DNA from 3 places in the Pseudomonas sp. SDO5215_S409 genome. Region 1 is predicted to be linked to each of the others. Evidence: predicted binding sites of a transcription regulator. Region 1 holds the regulator's gene; each other region holds the start of a gene.

Region 1 (7,195 bases):
GCCAGCGCTTGAGGTAGAACAGCGGCAATGCCTTGTCACGCACGATCACCACTTCCTGGCCGTCCACCACGTTGGTGCGCGACAGGTCCAAGTGGAAGATCTCGTTGACGTTGACCAACGGGAAGGCGAACGCCTGGTTGCCCAGCATCACCATCAGGGTGGGCATGATCGCCAGCGTCAGCGGCACCTTGATAACGATCTTGGAGCCCTGGCCCTTGGTCGAGTAGATGTTGATCGAGCCGTTGAGCTGGCTGATCTTGGTCTTCACCACGTCCATGCCCACGCCGCGGCCGGACACGTCAGAGATCTCGGTCTTGGTCGAGAAGCCCGGGGCAAAGATCAGGTTGTAGCAGTCGGTGTCGGTGAGGCGGTCGGCGGCGTCCTTGTCCATCACGCCGCGCTTGACCGCGATGTTGCGCAGAACGGTCGGGTCCATGCCCTTGCCGTCGTCGGTGATCGACAGCAGGATGTGGTCGCCTTCCTGTTCGGCCGCCAGAATCACCTTGCCCAGGCGGTTCTTGCCCGCGGCTTCGCGCTCTTCCGGGGTTTCCACGCCGTGGTCAACCGCGTTGCGCACCAAGTGCACCAGCGGGTCGGCCAGGGCCTCGACGAGGTTTTTGTCCAGGTCGGTTTCTTCGCCCACCAACTCCAGGTTGATCTCTTTTTTGAGCTGGCGCGCCAGGTCGCGAACCAGGCGCGGGAAGCGGCCGAAGACTTTCTTGATCGGCTGCATCCGCGTTTTCATCACGGCGGTTTGCAGGTCGGCGGTGACCACGTCCAGGTTCGACACGGCCTTTTGCATGGCCTCGTCGCTGCTGTTGAGGCCCAGGCGCACCAGGCGATTACGCACCAGCACCAGTTCGCCGACCATGTTCATGATGTCGTCCAGGCGTGCGGTGTCGACGCGCACGGTGGTTTCGGCTTCGCTGACCGGGGATTTTTCCGGGGCGGGCGCGGCCACGGCACGGGCAGGTGCCGGGGCCGGTTTTGCCGGGGCGGGCGCTGCGGGCTTGGCGACGGCGGCCGGGGCCGGTGCGGCCACGGCAGCAGTGGCAGCGGGCGCCTGGGCCACGTCAGAAAACTTGCCCTTGCCGTGCAGTTCATCCAGCAGGGCTTCGAACTCGTTATCGGTAATCAAGCCATCGTCGGCGGGCGCGGCAGCGGCCGGGGCCGCGAGGGTCGGCGCAGCGGCCACGGCGGCCACTTCCGGCAGTGCGTCGGCGGCAAACGTGCCTTTGCCGTGCAACTGGTCCAGCAGGGCTTCGAATTCGTCGTCGGTAATATCGGTGTTGGCCGGTGTCGGCACCTGGGCAGGTGCTGGCGCGGCGGCCACGGCGTCGGGGGCGAACTGCCCCTTGCCGTGCAATTGGTCCAGCAGGGACTCGAACTCAGCGTCCGTAATGTCTTCCGACGCCTGGGCCGCAGCAGGCGCCGCAGCGGGCGCCTCGGCCTGAGCCTTGACGGCGTTCAACGAGTCCAGCAGTTGTTCGAATTCGCTGTCGGTCACATCGCCCGCAGGCTCTTCCACCGGCGCGGGCGCCGCAACGGCAACAGGCGCGGGTGCGTTGTCGGCAGGTTCTGCCAGGCGCGTCAGGGCCGCCAGCAGTTGCGGGGTGGCCGCGGTGATCGGCGCACGGTCGCGCACCTCGCCAAACATGCCGTTGACCGCATCCAGTGCTTCGAGAATCACGTCCATCAATGCCGAGTCGACGTGCCGCTCACCCTTGCGCAGGATGTCGAACACGTTCTCGGCGATGTGGCAGCACTCCACCAGCTCATGGAGCTGGAGGAAGCCGGCGCCCCCTTTTACAGTGTGAAAACCGCGAAAAATGGCATTGAGCAGGTTGGCATCGTCCGGTCGGCTTTCCAGCTCGACCAGTTGTTCCGACAGCTGCTCTAAAATTTCGCCGGCCTCTACAAGGAAATCCTGAAGGATTTCTTCATCGGCGCCGAAGCTCATGTGCGTGCTCCTTAGAAGCCTAAACTGGACAGCAAATCGTCTACGTCATCTTGTCCGGATACGACGTCTTCACGTTTATCGGCATGAATCTGCGGACCTTCACCCTTGGCGAGGTGTTTTTGTGGATCTTTTTCCGAGAGGATCGCCGCGCGGTCATGTTCGATACCGGCAAAGCGGTCCACCTGGCTGGCCATCAACACCAGTTTGAGCAGGTTGCTTTCCACTTCGGTGACCAGTTGGGTCACGCGCTTGATCACCTGGCCGGTGAGGTCCTGGTAATCCTGCGCCAGCAGAATGTCGTTCAGGTTGCTCGATACCGTGCGGCTCTCCTGCTCGCTGCGGTTGAGAAAACTGTCGACCCGGCGCGCCAGCTCGCGAAACTCTTCGGCGCCCACTTCCCGGCGCATGAAGCGCCCCCAGTCCGTGCTCAGGGCCTTGGCCTCGGTGGCCATGCCATTGACCAGCGGCGTGGCGTTTTCCACCAGGTCCATGGTGCGGTTGGCCGCCGCCTCAGTCAGCCTGACCACATAGGACAGGCGCTCGGTGGCATCGGTGATCTGCGACACTTCCTCGGCCTGGGGCATGTGCGGGTCAATGTGAAAATTGACGATCGCACTGTGCAGCTCACGGGTGAGCTTGCCCACTTCCTGGTACAAGCCGCGGTCACGGGTCTGGTTGAGCTCGTGGATCAACTGCACCGCATCGCCGAACTGGCCTTTTTCAAGGCTCTGGACCAGCTCCTGAGCGTGTTTTTTCAGCGTCGACTCAAAATCGCTCTGAGATGTTTCTTTAGGCTCCATAGCTCCCCCGTGGTGGCATCAACCGTGGATGCGCTCGAAGATCTTTTCGATCTTCTCTTTCAACGCCAAGGCGGTGAAGGGCTTGACCACATAGCCGTTGACCCCGGCCTGGGCAGCTTCGATGATCTGCTCGCGCTTGGCTTCGGCGGTGACCATCAGCACAGGGAGGTTGCGCAGTTTTTCATCCGCGCGCACGTGGCGCAGCAGATCGATACCGGTCATGCCCGGCATGTTCCAGTCGGTTACCAGAAAGTCGACGCTGCCGCTGTTGAGGATCGGAATGGCGGTCAACCCGTCATCCGCCTCGATCGTGTTGGTGAACCCCAGGTCACGCAACAGGTTTTTTATGATCCGCCGCATCGTTGAAAAATCATCAACGATGAGGATTTTCATGTTCTTGTCCAATTCGACCTCCAAGCAGTCTTAAACGCGCCCAGCTGCTGGACGCGCCATTTCAATCAACAGGCGTTACACAAAAAGGACTGCCAGGGGTGCACCACGGGCCAATACCACCAAGACCTGCGCCCTGGCGGTGTCGTTCACAGTGTCCCCACACTGCGTGTCAGCGCGCTCGCCACTCACCCAAACGCCCCCGCAAGCGGGCGGCGCACTGGCTGTGCAACTGGCTTACGCGCGATTCGCTGACCCCCAGGACCTCACCGATTTCCTTGAGGTTCAGCTCTTCGTCGTAGTACAGCGCCAACACCAGCCGCTCACGCTCCGGCAGGTTGGCGATCGCCTCTGCCAGGGCGCCCTGGAAGCGTTCATCTTCCAGGTCGCGCGAAGGTTCCAGGTGAGCACTCGCGCCGTCCTCGTGCAGCCCTTCGTGTTCGCCGTCCTGCAACAGGTCGTCGAAACTGAACAAGCGGCTGCCCAAGGTATCGTTCAAAATCCCGTAGTAATCATCGAGACTCAATTGGAGTTCGGCCGCAACTTCATGATCTTTAGCGTCACGGCCGGTTTTTGCTTCAATTGCGCGAATGGCGTCACTGACCATCCGGGTATTTCGGTGCACCGAACGCGGGGCCCAGTCACCTTTACGCACCTCATCGAGCATCGCGCCGCGAATACGGATACCCGCGTACGTCTCGAAACTCGCGCCCTTGCTCGCGTCGTACTTGGTCGACACCTCCAGCAGGCCGATCATGCCGGCCTGGATCAGGTCCTCGACCTGCACACTGGCCGGCAGGCGCGCCAGCAAGTGATAGGCGATGCGCTTGACCAGCGGCGCATAGCGCTCGATCAGCTCCACCTGGCTGTCACGTGCCGACTTTTTGTAAAGGTTGTAGCCGCTCGCTGTCATAGCACCGGTCCCGCGCTCGTCTGATGCACCAATCGCTCGACGAAAAACTCCAGATGCCCCCGCGGGTTGGCGGGCAACGGCCAGGTATCGACCTTCTGGGCAATGGCCTTGAACGCCAGCGCGCATTTGGAACGAGGGAACGCTTCATAGACGGCACGCTGCTTTTGCACAGCCTTGCGCACACACTCGTCGTAGGGCACGGCGCCCACGTATTGTAAGGCGACGTCGAGGAAGCGATCCGTGACCTTGGTCAACTTGGCGAACAGGTTGCGCCCCTCTTGCGGGCTCTGGGCCATGTTGGCCAGCACGCGAAAGCGGTTCATGCCGTAGTCACGGTTAAGCAGTTTGATCAGGGCGTAGGCGTCGGTGATCGAGGTGGGTTCGTCGCACACCACCAACAGGACTTCCTGCGCGGCGCGCACGAAGCTGACCACGGACTCGCCAATGCCGGCGGCGGTGTCGATCACCAGCACGTCAAGGTTGTCGCCAATGTCGCTGAACGCCTGAATCAGGCCCGCGTGCTGGGCCGGGCTCAGGTGCACCATGCTCTGGGTGCCGGAGGCGGCGGGCACGATACGGATCCCGCCGGGGCCTTGCAGCAACACATCGCGCAGGTCGCACCGGCCCTCGATCACATCGGCCAGGGTGTGTTTGGGCGTCAGGCCCAGCAGAACGTCGACGTTCGCCAGCCCCAGGTCCGCGTCCAGCAGCATGACCCGACGGCCAAGCTCTGCCAGGGCCAGGGACAAATTCACTGACACGTTAGTTTTCCCGACGCCACCTTTGCCGCCGGTCACCGCGATCACCTGTACGGGATGCATGCTGCCCATGTTCTTTCTTTACCTTGTCTTGCTGAGACGCAGGCTACACAGGCTGGCCGCGTTAACCGCTTGCAGACCACCGATGTAGGTACATTGCACTGTATTCATATTGCCCTCAGCCGACCTGTTTGGCCGGGCTGTGGTAGAGGTCCGCGAACATGTCGGCCATCGCTTCCTCACTGGGTTCTTCCTGCATTTGTATGCTCACGGCACGGCTGACCAACTGGTGACGGCGCGGCAGATGCAAATCATCCGGGATGCGCGGCCCGTCGGTCAGGTAAGCCACCGGCAACTCATGGGCGATGGCCAGGCTCAGCACTTCGCCCAGGTTGGCGGTTTCGTCGAGTTTAGTCAGGATGCAACCGGCCAGCCCGCAGCGCTTGTAGCTGTGGTAGGCGGCGGTCAGCACCTGCTTCTGGCTGGTGGTGGCCAGCACCAGGTAATTCTTTGCCTTGATCCCGCGACCGGCCAGGCTCTCGAGCTGCATGCGCAGCGCCGGATCACTGGCTTGCAGGCCTGCGGTGTCGATCAACACCACGCGCTTGCGCAGCAGCGGGTCAAGCGCGTTGACCAGCGACTGGCCTGGGTCCAGGTGCGTAACCGGCACATTGAGGATACGGCCCAGGGTCCTGAGCTGCTCCTGGGCGCCAATGCGGTAGCTGTCCATGCTGACCAGCGCAATGTTCTGCGCGCCGTACTTGAGCACGTAGCGCGCCGCGAGCTTGGCCAGCGTGGTGGTCTTGCCCATGCCGGCGGGGCCGACCATGGCGATCACGCCGCCTTCTTCCAGGGGTTCGAGTTCCGGGGTGACGATCATGCGCGCCAGGTGCGCCAAGAGCATGCGCCAGGCTTGGCGCGGGTCGTCGATTTCGGTGGTCAGCGCCAGCAGGTCGCGTGACAACGGGCCGGACAAGCCGATGCGTTGCAAGCGGCGCCACAGGTTGGCCTGCTGCGGCTTGCTGCCTTGCAGTTGGGTCCAGGCCAGCGAACCCAGTTGCACTTCCAGCAATTCGCGCAGGCCATTGAGCTCGCTGCGCATCGAGTCCAGCGCACGCGAGTCCACAGACGGGGCCGGGGCTGGCGCGGCAGGGCGTGGTGGCTCGACAAACGTCGGCTCTACCAGCGGCTCGGCTGCAGTCAGCGGCAGGCCGGCGAACAGCTGGCGGCTGGTGCTGGCGTCGCCGTCACTGCGCAGGCTCAGTTCGGCCTGGGCCGAGACGATACGCGAGGCGGTCTTGCGCAGCTCGTCTTCGAGCTCCATGTTGGGCACGCGAGGGGCCAGGGCCGACGGCTGGTAATCAAGGGCAGCCGTCAGCTCGACACCGCCTGCAATGCGGCGGTTGCCAATAATCGCAGCGTCGGCGCCCAGCTCGTCGCGGACCAGTTTCATGGCCTGACGCATATCGGCGGCGAAAAAACGCTTCACTTGCATAACCCACTACCTCAGCCGTTGGGCCCTACTGTCGCGACGATAGTCACTTGCTTGTTGTCAGGAATTTCCTGATAAGCCAAAACGTGCAAATTCGGAATAGCCAGGCGTCCAAACCGCGACAACATCGCCCGGACCGGACCGGCCACCAGCAAGATCACCGGGTGGCCCTGCATTTCCTGGCGCTGGGCGGCATCGATCAACGAACGCTGCAGCTTTTCCGCCATGCTCGGCTCCAGCAGAACACCCTCGTCAGCGCCCTGCCCGGCCTTCTGAATACTGTTGAGCAATATTTGTTCCAACCTGGGCTCCAACGTGATCACAGGCAGCTCGGAGTCAAGCCCTACAATGCTTTGCACGATGGCGCGAGACAACCCCACCCGCACCGCTGCCACTAAAGCGGCAGTATCTTGACTCTTGGCGGCATTGTTGGCGATGGCCTCGGCAATGCTGCGAATGTCCCTTACCGGCACCTGCTCGGCCAACAGCGCCTGCAACACCTTGAGCAATTGCGAAAGTGACAGCACCCCCGGCACGAGTTCTTCGGCCAGTTTGGGCGAGGCCTTGGCCAGCAACTGCATGAGTTGCTGGACTTCTTCGTGGCCAATCAGCTCGTGGGAGTGCTTGTACAGAATCTGGTTGAGGTGCGTGGCCACCACGGTGCTGGCGTCCACCACGGTGTAGCCCAGGGACTGCGCCTGGCTGCGCTGGCTGATTTCGATCCACACCGCGTCCAGGCCAAAAGCCGGATCTTTGGCGGTGATGCCGTTAAGGCTGCCGAACACTTGGCCGGGGTTGATCGCCAGTTCGCGGTCGGGGTAAATCTCGGCTTCGGCCAGGATCACGCCCATCAGCGTCAGGCGGTAGGCGCTGGGCGCCAGG
Region 2 (7,195 bases), on a different contig from region 1:
TGGAAAACACCCTGCAACGCCTGGCCGAACAAGACCCGCTCACCGGCATTGCCAACCGCCAGGGGTTCCAGACGCTGCTCACCGCCCGCCTGGCCGAAAACGAGGGCCGTGGCATTGCCCTCGGCCACCTGGACCTCGACAACTTTCGCCACGCCAACGACGCCCTCGGCCATCAGGCTGGCGACCGGCTGATCCTGCAAGTCGTCTCGCGGCTCAAAAGCCAGCTGGAGGCCGGGGACCAACTGGCGCGCCTGGGCAGCGACGAATTCGCCCTGCTGATCGACACCCGCCGCGCCCCGCAGCGCGCCGAATGGATGGCCGAGCGCATTGTCGAGGCGTTGTCCGAACCGTACTGGATCGACGGCGAAAGCCTGCTGATCGGTTGCAGCCTGGGCGTGGCCCATGCCCGGGCCAAGGCGGGCGCCGACCCGCTCATGTGGCACGCGCACATCGCCATGCAGCAGGCCAAGAGCACGCAGGGCTGCACCTTTCACATCTTCAACGAGCGCATCAACCGCAACGCCCGCAGCCTTGCCGACCTTGAAAGCGAACTGCGCCGCGCCTTGCGTCGTGATGAACTGGAGCTGCACTACCAGCCGCGCCTGGACCTGAACGGCGGGCATATCGTGGGCCTGGAAGCCCTGGTGCGCTGGCGTCACGCCGAGCGGGGCCTGTTGCCGCCCAGCGAATTCGTGCCGCTGGCCGAGCAGAGCGGGCTGATCGTGCCGTTGGGCTACTGGGTGATTTCCCGGGCGCTGCGGGACATGCAAGCGTTGCGCGAGCGCGCTATTGCGCCGTTGCACATGGCTGTCAATTTGTCGTTCCGCCAGTTCCAGGACAGCCAGTTGCTCAGCACTCTGAGCCGCTTGATTGCCGAGCGCGGCGTGGAAGCGCAGTGGCTGGAATTTGAACTGACGGAAACCGCCGTGATGCGCCGCAGCGACCTGGTCCAGCAGACCATGGACGCCCTGGGCCGCCTGGGCGTGCGGTTTTCCCTGGACGACTTCGGCACCGGCTTTTCCTCGTTCGTGCACCTCAACAGCCTGCCGATTGCCTTGCTCAAGATCGACAAGAGCTTTGTCGGCGGCATGGAAGAGCGCGAAGAAAACCGCAAGCTGGTGCACGCCATGATCAACCTGGCCCACAACCTCAACCTGGAAGTGGTGGCCGAAGGCGTGGAAACCCCCGAGCAACTGGCGCTGTTGCGCCTGTTCGGGTGCGACCAGGCCCAGGGTTACTTGATCAGCAAGCCGCTGCCGTTGCCGGAGCTGGTGGAGTACCTGACCTTCGGCGCCGGCCAGCGCACCTCATTGGGTGAGGTTATTTAACTCCGCCGCCTGGCCGCCCACAGGCTGGGCGGCGCGGGCCTGGCGGCCAATCATGCGTTTCATCTTCGCCTCGAACGCCCACGTCAGGCTCACCGCCGCACACGCCAATCCCAACGCCAGGCCCCACCACACCCCGGTCGTGCCCCACCCCAGGGTGAATGCCATCAGCCATGCCGCTGGCGCCCCGATCAGCCAGTAACAGACCAACCCCACCAGGAACGTGGTCTTGGCGTCCTGCAGGCCGCGGATGCAACCCATGGCGATGGTCTGCACGCCGTCGAACAATTCAAACCACGCCGCGACCGCCAGCAGGCTGACCGCCAGGGTGACCACGTCGACAAAGGCCGGGTTGTTGACGTCTATCAACAGGCCCACAAACTGGCGAGAGAACAGCAGCAGCGCCAGCGCAAAGACAAGCATGATCGCGGCGCCAAAGCCGATGCCGACCCGCCCGGCCAGGCGCGCCGACAGCAGTTGCCCGGCCCCGTAGTGCTGGCCGATGCGCATGGTGACGGCATACGACAGGCCCGCGGGCACCATGAACGCCACCGACACAATCTGCAACGCCACCTGGTGCGACGCCAGTTTTGTGGTGCCCAAGGTGCCGACACACAGCGCTGCAAAGTAAAACAGCCCGAGCTCCACCGCATAAGTGCCGCCAATCGGCAGGCCCAACCGCCACAGCTCACGCAGGTACTGAAGGTTCAGCCGCGCCAGGCCTTTGCGCAGCGGGTAGGCGTCATAGGCGCGGCTTTGGCGGATGTACCACATCATGCTCAATGCCATGCCGGTGGCGACGATGGCCGTGACCAGCCCGATACCGGTCAGGCCCAGCTGGGGCAGGCCGAACGCGCCTTTGATCAACGCATCGTTGAGTACGTAGTTGAGCACCGTGCCGCCCGTGGCAATCACCACCACCGGCGTGGCCTTGCCGATGGCACTGGTGAACCCGCGCAGGGCCATGAATGACAGGTAGCCCGGCAGCGCGAACGGCAAGATCGACAGAAATTGCACGGCGAACGCCACGTTGGACGGGGTCTGGCCGAACAGCAGCAGCAAGGGTTTGAGGTTCCACAGAAACAGGCCGCCCACCAGCGCCAGCAGCCACGCCAGCCAGAGCCCAGCCTGGGTCAGGCGGGTGGCGCCTTCGATGTCGCCGGCGCCCTGGCGAATGGACACCAGGGTGCCCACCGAAGCGATCACGCCGATGCAGAAAATCGACACGAACGTGTAGCTCGCCGCGCCCAGCGTGCCACCGGCCAGGGCTTCGGGGCTCAGGCGGGCCATCATGATGGTGTCAGTCAGCACCATCAGCATGTGGGCCAACTGTGAGGCAATCAACGGCCCTGACAGCCGCAGAATGGCCCAGAGTTCGGTACGCGCCGGATGCTGCATGATCATCAGTCTCAAAAAAGTCACGGGAGGGGGGAAGGGTCGATTCTCGGCGCTCTTGGCGCTTTGCACAAAGGGAAAAATACGATCATTCGCATGATTAAAACTCATGCGTGACCGATTCTGTTAGGGTTTGCCCACTGCGCTGTCGGAGCTTTCCCTATGCCTCGTCGTCTTCCTCCGCTTTACGCCTTGCGGGCGTTTGAAGCCGCGTCCCGGCATCACTCCTTCACCCGGGCGGCAGAAGAGTTGTCCATCACCCAAAGCGCGGTGAGCCGGCACATTCGTACCCTGGAAGAGCATTTTGCCTGTCGTTTGTTTCAGCGCAGTGGCCGCACCCTGCAACTCACCGAGGCCGCGCGCCTGTTGCTGCCCGGCGTGCGCGAGGCGTTTGCGGCCCTGGAGCGTGCCTGCCAGACCTTGAGCCGCGACGACGACATTTTGCGCATGAAGGCACCCTCGACCCTGACCATGCGCTGGCTGCTGGCGCGGCTGAGCCGGTTCCGCCACTTGCAGCCGGGCAATGAAGTGCAACTGACCAGCGCCTGGATGAGCGTGGACCAAGTGGACTTCAACCAGGAGCCGTTCGACTGCGCCGTGCTGCTGAGCCACGGCCACTTCCCGCCGGACTGGGAGGCCAGCTACCTGTTCCCCGAACTGCTCATCCCGGTGGGCGCGCCCAACCTGCTTGACGACGGCCCGTGGGACGCGGCCCGGCTGGCCAGTGCCGAGCTGCTGCACCCCACGCCCGACCGGCGCGACTGGCGCTACTGGCTCGAACGCATGGGCCTTTCGCCGCAAGTGTCGCTCAAGGGCGGCCAGGTGTTCGACACACTGGAGCTGGGCATGATCGCCGCGGCCCGGGGCTACGGCGTGTCCATGGGCGACCTGTTGATGGTGGCCGAAGACGTGGCCCAAGGGCGCTTGAGCCTGCCCTGGCCCACCGCCGTGGCCAGTGGCGAGAACTACTACCTGGTGTGGCCCAAAACCCGGCCCGGCGGTGAGCGCCTGCGCAGGCTGGCGGACTTTCTGCAGGGTGAGGTGCAGGCCATGCAATTGCCCGTGGTCGAGCGGCTGGGTTAAGCCTGCGGGCCGCCGTGTGTGCGATATCCGGGTGAAGCGCTCAAGTATTGACCCGGCCCGCCGAAGTAATTGTGTCAGAGCCGACAACCCCCCCGTTTAGCGGCTCAACGTGCCCCCTTTAGATAATTTGCCGAGCTGCGCTATGAGATCAGGATGATCCTGGCCTCGGCCAGGAGCTGTCATGTCTCAACCTCGCGCTCGGATCGCCTCTCAACTGGGCCTGGCCCTGGCCCTCATACTGGTCGTGGTCATCAGCGGCAGCACCGTGTTTGCCCTGCGCACGCTGGATGCCGCCAACCTGGATATCCGCGAAGAACACCTGGCCAGCGAAGCCCGCTTGCTGGCCGACCAGCTCAACACCTTTCACAGCACCCTGCGCGAGAGTACCCGGCGCTTGAGCGGGCTGTTCGAAAAACGCTTCGGCGTAGGCCTGAGCGTGCGCGCCGACCAGCCGGTGACGGTGGCCGGTGTGCAAACCCCCAGCCTGTATTTGGGCACCGAGTTGCTCAACAACAACTTTGCCGACGTCGACGAGTTCAAGCAGATGTCCGGCGGCGTGGCCACGGTGTTCGTGCGCAGCGGCGATGACTTTATCCGCGTCAGCACCTCCCTGACCAAGCAGGACGGCAACCGCGCCATTGGCACCGTGCTCGACCGCCAGGGCCCGGCGTATGCGCGGGTGCTCGCCGGTCAGGCGTACATCGGTCGTGCGGTGTTGTTCGACCGTTCCTACATGACCCAGTACAGCCCCGTACGCGATGCGAGCGGAAATGTCATCGCCGTGCTGTTTATCGGCTTCGACTACACCGACGCGCAAGCCGCGCAGTTCAACAACCTCAAGCGCTTTCGCATCGGCCAGACCGGCTCGCTGGCGCTGCTCGACGAGCAAAAGCACTGGCTGGTGCCGCCAGCCGGCGTGCAGGCGCCGGATGCGGCGATCGCGGTGATGCTGGACCTGGCGAAAGCGCCGGGTAAAGGCCGCTTCTGGAGCGACGGCAACCAGGACGTCTACAGCCTGGCGGTGCCGTTCGACGGCGGCCCGTGGTCGGTGGTGGCAAGCATGCCCACAGCCGAGATTCGCGCCGTGACCTGGACCGTGGGCACGCGCCTGGTGGTTGGCAGCCTGCTGGCGATGCTGCTGGCCGTGGCCGCCGCGGTGTGGCTGCTGCGCAGCAAATTGCAGCCCCTGGGTGACCTGGTACGCCAGGCCGAATCCTTGGGCGCTGGCGATTTGAGCGCGCGCCTGAACGTGTCCAGCCACGATGAAATCGGCCAACTGGCGCGCAGTTTCAACCAGATGGGTGAGGCGCTGTCGACCATGGTGTCGCACATCCGCAAGGCGGCCGAAGACGTCAACAGCCGCGCCCAGGCGTTGTCTGGTTTGTCGGGCGGGGCGTATGAAGGCATGGAGCAACAGTCCGGCGAAATCACCAGCATGGCCGGTGCGGTGGAAGAGTTCAGCGCCACCTCGCTGAACATCGCCGACAACATGGGCAGCACCGAGCGCCTGGCCCAGGACAACGCGCGCCAGACGCAGATCGGTCGCAACTCGATGCAAGACGCCTCGTCCTCGCTGGAACACATTGCCAGCGCCCTGAACAGCACGGCAGCGGTGATCAACACCCTGGACCAGCGCTCGCAGGAAATCGGCGGGATCGTGGGGGTCATCACCTCGATTGCCGAGCAGACCAACCTGCTGGCCCTCAACGCCGCGATCGAGGCGGCCCGGGCGGGCGAGCAAGGGCGCGGCTTTGCGGTGGTGGCCGACGAAGTGCGCAACCTGGCGTCGCGCACCCGTCAGGCCACGGACGAAATTTCTTCGATGATCCAGAGCATCCAGCAAGAAACCGGCAACGCCATCCACACCATGGAACAGGGCAACGCCCTGATGCAGGAAGGCCTGTCGCGCAACGCCGACGTGGCCTCGGCCCTGGCGCGCATCGACGAGCAAAGCCGCTCGGCGGGCGAGCAATTTGCCGCCATTACTACCGCTACCCAGGAACAGAGCAGCACTGCCAACGTGCTCAGCAGCAACTTGCAAAGCATTGCCCTGGCCAACAGCGAACAGCGCGAAGTGGTGTCGAACCTGGCCATCACCGCCAAAGAGCTGGAAACCCTGGCCGCCGGACTGCGCCAGGAAGTCGACCGCTTCCGCTGATCGTTCGCTTACTTGCAGTCGGCGTTGCTGGCCACCTCTCGGGTGGCCAGTTTCATCGCCTTGGCCAGCTCGGTCGCGTTGTTGCTGGCATAGGTGCGCCCGCCGGTGTTTTCGGCGATGCAACGTGAGGCGCCGCCTGCGCCGATGTTGACGACGTTGACCCGCAGCCGTGGCTGGTTCTTGGCGATTGTGCGGGAGACGGCGCAGGCGTCGCGGTCGCAGCCGTCTTCGCCGTCGATAAACATCACGATCATGGCGTCACGCGTGCGCCCGTCCACGGTGCTGGCAGCCTTTTCCAGGCTGGCGGCCAGCGGGGTGCCGTCGTTGGGGGTGAGGCCGCGCAGGCCCGCCATGAGGCGTGGGCGGTCGCCGAATTTGAAGACACCGTGGTCCGGGGTGCTGCCGCAACCGGCAAAGGTGATCAGGCGTGTGTCGATCTTGGGGTCCAGGGCCTTGAGCATGCCGCCAAAGGAGTCGTTGGCGATGTCCATGCGGGTGGGCGGCTGGAAGATGCGTTGCGCGCGGTCTTCGTCCAGGAAGCGGCTGGCGGGGCTGCCAAAGAACCAGTCCTCATCGGCCTTTACCGCGTTGATATTCAGCATCATCGACCCCGAGGTGTCGAGCACCACCACAAACTGCGGCGTCTCGACTTTGGCCGCGCCTTTGCGGCAGGCGTAGTTGTCCAGCGTTGGCGGCGGCGCCTTGACCACCGGCGGCGGTGGCGCAGGCTCAGGTTCGGGCACCGGCTCAGGCTCGGGCTCAGGTTCTGCCACGGGTTCAGGCGCAGGCGCAGGCGGCTCGGCAACCACGGCCGGCTCAACCACCGCCGCCGGTGCCATGGGCTCGACCACCGGCACCGGGCGCCACAGCCACCACCACAGCGCCAACAGCAGCAATAACAGCAACAACAGGCCCAGCAGCAGCGCCGCCCAGCGCCAGGCCCGGGGCACCCCTGCGGCCGCCGCTACCGGGGCCAGCGCAGCAGGCGCAATGACCGGCGGCGGCAGCGGCTTGGGCGGGCGCGGGGTGTTCCAGCGGATCACCAAGGGCTCGCCATTGAGGCTGTAGAGGTCGCTCAGGATCGGCTCGCCGATCAGCGTTTCCAAGCGGCGCGCGGCGTCGGCCTGGTCGCGCTTTTTCAACTCGTCGGCCAAGTGGATGAGGGCGCTCTGGCGCTGCTCGTAGGTGTGCAGCAGGCGGCGTTGGCGGTCGCTGTCCAGGTCGGCGTAGGGCG
Region 3 (7,195 bases), on a different contig from region 1:
TCGTGGGCCAGTCGGGCGTGGGCAAGTCGTCGCTGGTCAACAGCCTGCTGCCCGAGGTCGAAACCCGCGTGGGGCCGCTGTCGGAGCTGTCCGGCCAAGGCACCCACACCACCACCACCGCGCGTCTGTTCCACTTCCCAGGCGGCGGCGAGTTGATCGACTCCCCGGGGATTCGCGAATTCGGCCTGGGCCACGTCAGCCGCGCCGATGTCGAGGCGGGCTTTATCGAGTTCAACGACCTGATCGGCACCTGCCGCTTTCGCGACTGCAAGCATGACCGCGAACCGGGGTGCGCCCTGCTCAAGGCGCTGGAAGATGGCCGGGTGCAGCAGCAGCGGATGAACAGCTACCGGTCGATTATTGCGAGCTTGCCGGACAGTAGTTACTAGTCGATCCCTACAACAAGGCCGCGATAATCGCGGCCTTGTTGAATCGGCTTTATGAACCCGTCGCGGGCTGCGTCGGGTCCTTCACTGCGCCGTCATCAAACAGGTTCAGCTTCTGGCGCAGTTCATGCGCCGGCAGTGGTTCTTGCTCCGGGGGCAGCGCATTTGGGTCAACCGGGACTTCGCCCGGCGCGCCGTCGCCCTGAGTGGGTTGCGGCGTTACCGCGCCCTGTTCGCCTTCAATCGCCCGCTGGGCTTTTTTGGTCAGTACCACGATGTCGATACGGCGGTTGACCGGGTTGAACGGGTCTTTGATGTCAAACAATTGCGAAGAGGCAAAGCCCACCACCCGCGCCACTTGCGGGTCCGGGTAACCCCCGGCCACCAGCACCCGACGGGCGGCGTTGGCGCGGTTGGCCGAGAGTTCCCAGTTGCCGAAGTCACCTTGCCCGGCATAGGGCTTGGCATCGGTGTGGCCGCTCACGCTGATCTTGTTCGGCACCGCCTTGATGGTGTCGGACATGGCCAGCAGGATGTCCTCGAAGTACGGCTTGAGGCGCGCGCTGCCAGAGTCGAACATCGGGCGGTTCGCCGCGTCCATGATCTGGATGCGCAGGCCGTCCGGCGTGATCTGGAACTGGATCTGGTCCTTGAACTTCTGCAACTGCGGGTTATCGTCGACCTTGGTTTGCAGCTCCTGCATGAGCAGCTCAAGGCGCTCCTGCTCGACCTGTTCAGCCATGCTCTCGACGGTTTCGCGCTCGATGGGGATATTGGTCGGCGGCGACTCGGTCTTGATTTCCGGGTTGATGGTGCGCTCGGGCGCCAGTTGTGGCGAGCCGCCCAGGTCGATCACGAACGGGGTGCCGCTTTCGGAAAACCCAATGGGGTCTTTGAAGTAACCGGCGATGGCGATTTTCTGCTCAGGCGTGGCCGTGGACATCAGCCACAGCACCAGGAAGAACGCCATCATCGCCGTCGCAAAGTCGGCGAAGGCGATTTTCCAGGCGCCGCCATGATGCCCCGCAGCAAAGCGCTTGACGCGCTTGATGATGATCGGCTGGTTGTTTTCCATGGCTTAGCGACCGCGAACCGCTTGTTCCAGCTCGACGAAGCTTGGACGGTGCTTGGGGTACAAGACCTTGCGCCCGAACTCGACCGCCAGCGACGGCGGCATCCCGGAAGCAGAAGCCACCAACGATGCCTTGATCGCTTCGTAAATGTTCAACTCTTCCTTGGCATCGTGAGACAAGGACGTCGCCAGCGGACCAAAAAAGCCGTAGGCCGCGAGAATACCGAAGAAGGTCCCCACCAGCGCCGCACCCACGTGCATACCGATAGCCTTCTGGTCGCCTTCGCCCAGGGATGCCATGGTCACGACAATACCGAGTACGGCCGCCACAATACCGAAGCCGGGCATGCCGTCAGCAATGCCGGTCACGGCGTGGGACGGGTGCTCCAGCTCTTCCTTGAGGCTGAACAGCTCCATGTCGAACAGGCCTTCCAGCTCATGGGGAGCCATGTTGCCGGACGACATGATGCGCAAGTAATCGCAGATGTAAGCGGTCATGCGCTCGTCTTTGAGCACGGCCGGGTATTTGGCGAAAATCGGGCTGGCGGCGGCGTCTTCGATGTCGCCCTCAATGGCCATCATGCCTTCGCGGCGGCTCTTGTTGAGGATCTCGTAGATCAGGCCCAGCACTTCCAGGTAGAAGGTGTGGGAGAAGCGCGAGCTGAACATGCCCAGCGACTTTTTGATCACGTGCATCGTCATGTAGCCGGGGTTGGCCTGCAGGAATGCACCAAAGGCTGCGCCGCCGATAATCAGCACTTCAAAGGGCTGGATCAGCGCCGCAATTTTACCGTGGGACAGGACGTAGCCGCCGAGCACGCTGGCGATGACGACGATGATGCCGATAATTTTAGCCATAGGAGAGGGGTACTTACGCCGTCGGGTTCATGGACATATTCGGAAGTTCTAAAAACTCTTCTTCTACTTATCGGCAAATCTGCGCCAGACTATAGCCCGTTACGGCGAAAAGCCAGTTCGGCCCGCTCCGGGCGTGTTGACCGCAAGTGATGATCGCGCCCCAATCATGGCCAAAGAAACCAAAGCCCCGACTCAAAAACCTGCCGACCTAGCTGCCTGGATAAAGTGCCTGGATGCGGTGCTGTTGCCTGTTCCCAAGACTAGTCACGATCGGGTGTGCAAGGCGATCGCCGACAACCGCAGTTCGTTGCGCGATATTGCAGAACTGATGCAAAACAGCCCGGCGCTGGCGCTCAGCGTGATGCGCGAAGCCAACCACCATACGCATGGCAGCCTGGCCGAACCCGCCGAAAACCTTGAAGTGGCAATCAACCGCCTGGGCCTCAAACGTACCCAGGAGTTGCTGGCGCGCCTGCCTTCGGTGCCCGCCCATGAGATCCCGGCGGCGTTGCGCCAATTGCAGTTGATCAGCCAGCACGCCTCGCAACAAGCCAACGGCCTGTTCGCCAGCCGCCTGGCACGGCTGTGGCAAGACATTCATTGGGGCAGCCTGTTGTTCCTGTCGCCACTATGGCCAATGGCGATCGCCTACCCCAAATTGCTGGAAGCATGGGAACTGCGGGTCATCCACAAAGGCCAGCCTGCACACACAGTGGAACAGGAACTCTTTGGCGTGCGCCTGCTGGACCTGTGCCTTGGGCTGACCGAGGCGTGGCGCCTGCCGATCTGGGTGTCCCAGGGCTATACGCTGCTGCTTACCGAACAGCGTCTGCTGGTCAAGGCGCTGCACATCGCCCGCGAAGACGCACCGCTGCGCCAGCAACAGTTGCTGGACGCCGACCCGTCACTGCGCCGCTGGCTGAATCAACCGGCCAATACGGTTTTACTGGCCAACGGCATGGCGCTGGCGGCGCAGGAGTCCTGGACGTGCCCGCACACCCAGCGCTGGCAGTACCTCACCGCGCTGTACCTGCAACAGCCGCTGGCCGATGTGCAGCAACAGGCTCACCAACAAGCGGTGACCAGCGCCCGCAACAACCTGTTGCCCGACCTCTGGCACCCGGCCCTGTCGCTGATCTGGCCGTGGCATGTGCAACGGGTGCATCACGGTTTGTTGCCAGCACCGCCGCCTACCGCCGAATCCCTGGCCCTCTGGCGTCGCCGCTGCACTGAGTTGCTGGTGGAACCAAGCCGTTTTGCCAACGCCATGCACCTGACCACCTGCGCCCGGGAAGCCCTGGTGGCGTGCGGCATGCAACGGGTTCTGTTGCTGATGACAGACAAAGCCCAGAGCACCTTGCGTGCCCATCAGGCGGCTGGCCTGCCCAAGGAAGCCGATCACCTGAGCCTGGACGTCACGCACAGCACGCTGCTGCAACGCCTGCTGCAAAAGACCGCCCAAGTGCGCCTGACGCCCGACAACCACGCCCAATTCGCCCCGCTGCTGCCGCCGCTGCTGCGCCGCCTGTTCAATGGCGAGCACCTGCTGTTACGCTCGCTGAGCGCCAATGGCCGGGTGGTGATGCTCGCGATTGTCGACCAGGGCGGCGGGCCGTTCTCGGAAACCACCGTGCAAGCCTTCGGCAAAACCGCCCAGTGCATCGAAAAAGCCCTGCACAGCTTTACCAACCGCAGCGCCTGACGCTTGCGCTACAATCGCCCTCCCTTAGCGCCCCATTTTTATGCCCAGGAGGCTTCACATGCCTGACTTCTCTGGCTTGCCGCTGGTTATCGAGCCCCGCGACCTGCTGAGTCGCCTTGATGCCGAACACCTGATTCTGGTGGACCTGACCAGCGCTGCGCGGTATGCCGAAGGGCATATCCGTGGCGCCCGCTTCGTCGACCCCAAGCGCACCCAACTGGGCCAGCCACCGGCGCCGGGCCTGTTGCCGGGCAAGGCTGAGCTGCAAAGGCTGTTCGGCGAACTGGGCCATACCGCCGACGCCACCTACGTGGTGTACGACGACGAAGGCGGCGGTTGGGCCGGGCGCTTTATCTGGATGCTCGATGTGATCGGCCATCCGAACTACCACTACCTCGACGGCGGGCTGTTGGCCTGGCTGGACGAAAAACACCCGGTGTCCACCGAGGTTCCGGCCCCCGTCGGCGGCCCCGTCAGCCTGACCCTGCACGACACGCCCACCGCCACCCGCGAATACCTGCAAAGCCGCCTGGGCGCCGCCGACCTGGGCGTGTGGGACGCGCGCAGCCCGCTGGAATACTCCGGCGAAAAAGTCCTCGCGGCCAAAGGCGGGCACATCCCCGGCGCCGTGAACTTCGAGTGGACGGCGGGCATGGACAAGGCGCGCAACCTGCGCATCCGTCGCGACATGCCACAGGTGCTGGAAGACCTGGGCCTGACCCGCGACAAAGAAATCATCACTCATTGCCAGACTCACCACCGTTCTGGCTTCACCTACCTGGTGGCCAAGGCGCTCGGTTATCCGCGAGTCAAAGGTTATGCCGGTTCCTGGGGCGAATGGGGCAACCACCCCGACACCCCTGTCGAGATTTAAAGGACAGTTTCAATGAAAAAGCAGTTGTTCATCATCAGCCAGTACCTGCTGCCCCACCACTTGCTGTCGCGATTGGCCGGGTGCGTTGCCGAGTGCCGTGTGCGCTGGTTCAAGAACGCCTTCACCGCCTGGTTCGCCAAGCGCTATCAAGTGGACATGTCCCAGGCACTGGTCGAAGACCTGACCGCCTACGAGCACTTCAACGCGTTCTTCACCCGCGCCCTGAAAGACGGCGCGCGCCCGCTGGACCCGACTCCAGGTGCCGTACTGAGCCCGGCCGACGGTGCCGTCAGCCAGCTCGGCCCGATCGAACATGGCCGGGTGTTCCAGGCCAAGGGCCACAGCTTCAGCGTGCTGGAACTGCTCGGCGGTGACGCCGCCGCGGCGGCGCCGTTCATGGGCGGCGACTTCGCCACTATTTATCTTTCGCCCAAGGACTACCACCGCGTGCACATGCCATTGGCTGGCACGCTGCGGGAAATGGTCTACGTGCCAGGCCGAATTTTCTCGGTCAACCAGACCACCGCCGAAAACGTGCCAGAGTTGTTCGCCCGCAACGAGCGCGTGGTGTGCCTGTTCGACACCGAGCGCGGCCCGATGGCCGTGGTGTTGGTGGGCGCGATGATCGTGGCGTCGGTTGAAACCGTGTGGGCCGGGCTGGTGACGCCGCCCAAGCGCGAGCTGAAAACCTTCCGTTACGACGAAGCGGCGCGTGCGCCGATCCACCTGGAAAAAGGTGCGGAACTGGGCCGCTTCAAGCTGGGTTCGACCGCCATCGTGCTGTTCGGGCCAGGTCAGGTGAAATGGGCTGAAGAACTGGCGGCAGGCTCGCCGGTGCAGATGGGCCAAGGCATCGGCTCACCCAACGCCTGAGGTGATGACCGTTCCCACGCAGGCGTGGGAACGGTCATTGGGTTACAGCTGACCGTCGCGGTCGCGCAAGCCCAGCAGATACAGCACCCCGTCCAGCCCCAAGGTCGAAATCGCCTGCTTGGCCGATTGTTTGACCAAAGGCTTGGCCCGAAACGCCACGCCCAGCCCGGCGATCGCCAGCATCGGCAAATCGTTGGCGCCGTCGCCCACCGCAATGGTCTGCTCCAGACGCAAACCTTCCTTGTGGGCCAGCTCCTTGAGCAAATCCGCCTTGCGCTGCGCGTCCACAATCGGCTCGACCGCCACGCCGGTCACTTTGCCATCCACCACTTCCAGCTCGTTGGCGAACACATAGTCGATGCCCAGCTTGGCCTGCAACTGTTTGGCGAAGTAGGTGAAGCCGCCCGACAGGATGGCGGTCTTGTAACCCAGACGCTTGAGTTCGGCGAACAGCGTTTCAGCGCCCTCGGTCAGGCGCAGGGACGCGCCGATAGCGTCCAGCACGCCCACATCCAGCCCTTTGAGCAACGCCAGGCGCTCCTTGAAACTGGCGCGAAAATCCAGCTCACCGGCCATGGCACGTTCGGTAATCGCCGACACCTGCTCGCCCACACCGGCCGCCTTGGCCAGCTCATCGATGACTTCGGCTTCGATCAGTGTGGAGTCCATATCGAACACCGCCAAACGGCGGTTGCGGCGAAACAGCGAATCTTCCTGGAAGGCGATATCGACGTTCAGTTCCTGGGCCACGCTCAAGAATTCTGCACGCAGGGCCTGTGGATCTGCTGGCTCACCGCGCACAGAAAACTCGATGCAGCCCTTGCCCTTGTCGACCGGGGCGTCCAGCGGCATGCGACCCGACAAACGGTCAATGTGGTCGATGTTCAACCCATACTGAGCGGTGATCGAGCTCACGCGCTGCAACTGCTCGGCCGTGACCTTGCGCGTCAGCAGCGTGACGATGTGGCGTTGTTTGCCCTGGCCCGCCACCCACTGTTGGTAGTCCTCTTCGGACACCGGGGTGAAACGCACCTGCTGGTCCAGTTTATGGGCCGTAAACAGGATGTCCTTGAGCACGGACGAGGCGTGCTCGGTGCTTGGAATGTCCACCAGGATGCCAAACGACAGCGTGTCGTGGATCACCGCCTGGCCGATGTCGAGAATATTCACACCACCCTGCGCCAGAACACCGGTAATGGCCGCGGTAAGACCCGGACGGTCTTCCCCCGTGATGTTAATCAGGACAATTTCGCGCAAAGCGCACCCCCGAGCTGGAAAAAAACCGCATTCTACCCACTTTCAGTGACCATCGGCACAGGCAGCGCTTTGCCGGTCTAGGGCCTGTCGCTATACTGCGCGTCAACTTCACGGACTAAAGAGCCGAGCGCAAGTGAACCGGCCCACGCCAGTAAAAACCGATAACTTCTTCC

The links. Region 1 encodes FliA, which starts transcription of late flagellar genes. Its sites were predicted from a motif close to CTAAAGTTTNNNNNNNNNNNGCCGNTAA; they were not measured.
Region 2: ACW9H9_RS08490 (methyl-accepting chemotaxis protein) is a predicted target of FliA. The motif match lies at 3,843-3,870, and genes of this name have one in related genera.
Region 3: motA (flagellar motor stator protein MotA) is a predicted target of FliA. The motif match lies at 2,384-2,411, and genes of this name have one in related genera.

The regions. Positions count from the first base shown of each region.
Region 1 is NZ_JBSVWN010000014.1:6,840-14,034, forward strand. Features, by position in the region: gene ACW9H9_RS10080 (chemotaxis protein CheA) at 1-1,960, opposite strand, end outside; gene ACW9H9_RS10085 (protein phosphatase CheZ) at 1,972-2,760, opposite strand; gene ACW9H9_RS10090 (chemotaxis response regulator CheY) at 2,779-3,153, opposite strand; gene fliA (RNA polymerase sigma factor FliA) at 3,323-4,063, opposite strand; gene fleN (flagellar synthesis regulator FleN) at 4,060-4,893, opposite strand; gene flhF (flagellar biosynthesis protein FlhF) at 5,000-6,316, opposite strand; gene flhA (flagellar biosynthesis protein FlhA) at 6,328-7,195, opposite strand, start outside.
Region 2 is NZ_JBSVWN010000011.1:24,385-31,579, reverse strand. Features, by position in the region: gene ACW9H9_RS08505 (putative bifunctional diguanylate cyclase/phosphodiesterase) at 1-1,328, shown strand, start outside; gene ACW9H9_RS08500 (NorM family multidrug efflux MATE transporter) at 1,308-2,729, opposite strand; gene ACW9H9_RS08495 (LysR substrate-binding domain-containing protein) at 2,883-3,803, shown strand; gene ACW9H9_RS08490 (methyl-accepting chemotaxis protein) at 3,985-5,961, shown strand; gene ACW9H9_RS08485 (hypothetical protein) at 5,970-7,195, opposite strand, start outside.
Region 3 is NZ_JBSVWN010000004.1:170,714-177,908, reverse strand. Features, by position in the region: gene rsgA (small ribosomal subunit biogenesis GTPase RsgA) at 1-389, shown strand, start outside; gene motB (flagellar motor protein MotB) at 439-1,461, opposite strand; gene motA (flagellar motor stator protein MotA) at 1,465-2,316, opposite strand; gene ACW9H9_RS03580 (HDOD domain-containing protein) at 2,483-4,018, shown strand; gene ACW9H9_RS03575 (rhodanese-like domain-containing protein) at 4,077-4,892, shown strand; gene asd (archaetidylserine decarboxylase) at 4,905-5,765, shown strand; gene serB (phosphoserine phosphatase SerB) at 5,808-7,022, opposite strand; gene ACW9H9_RS03560 (histidine kinase) at 7,156-7,195, shown strand, end outside.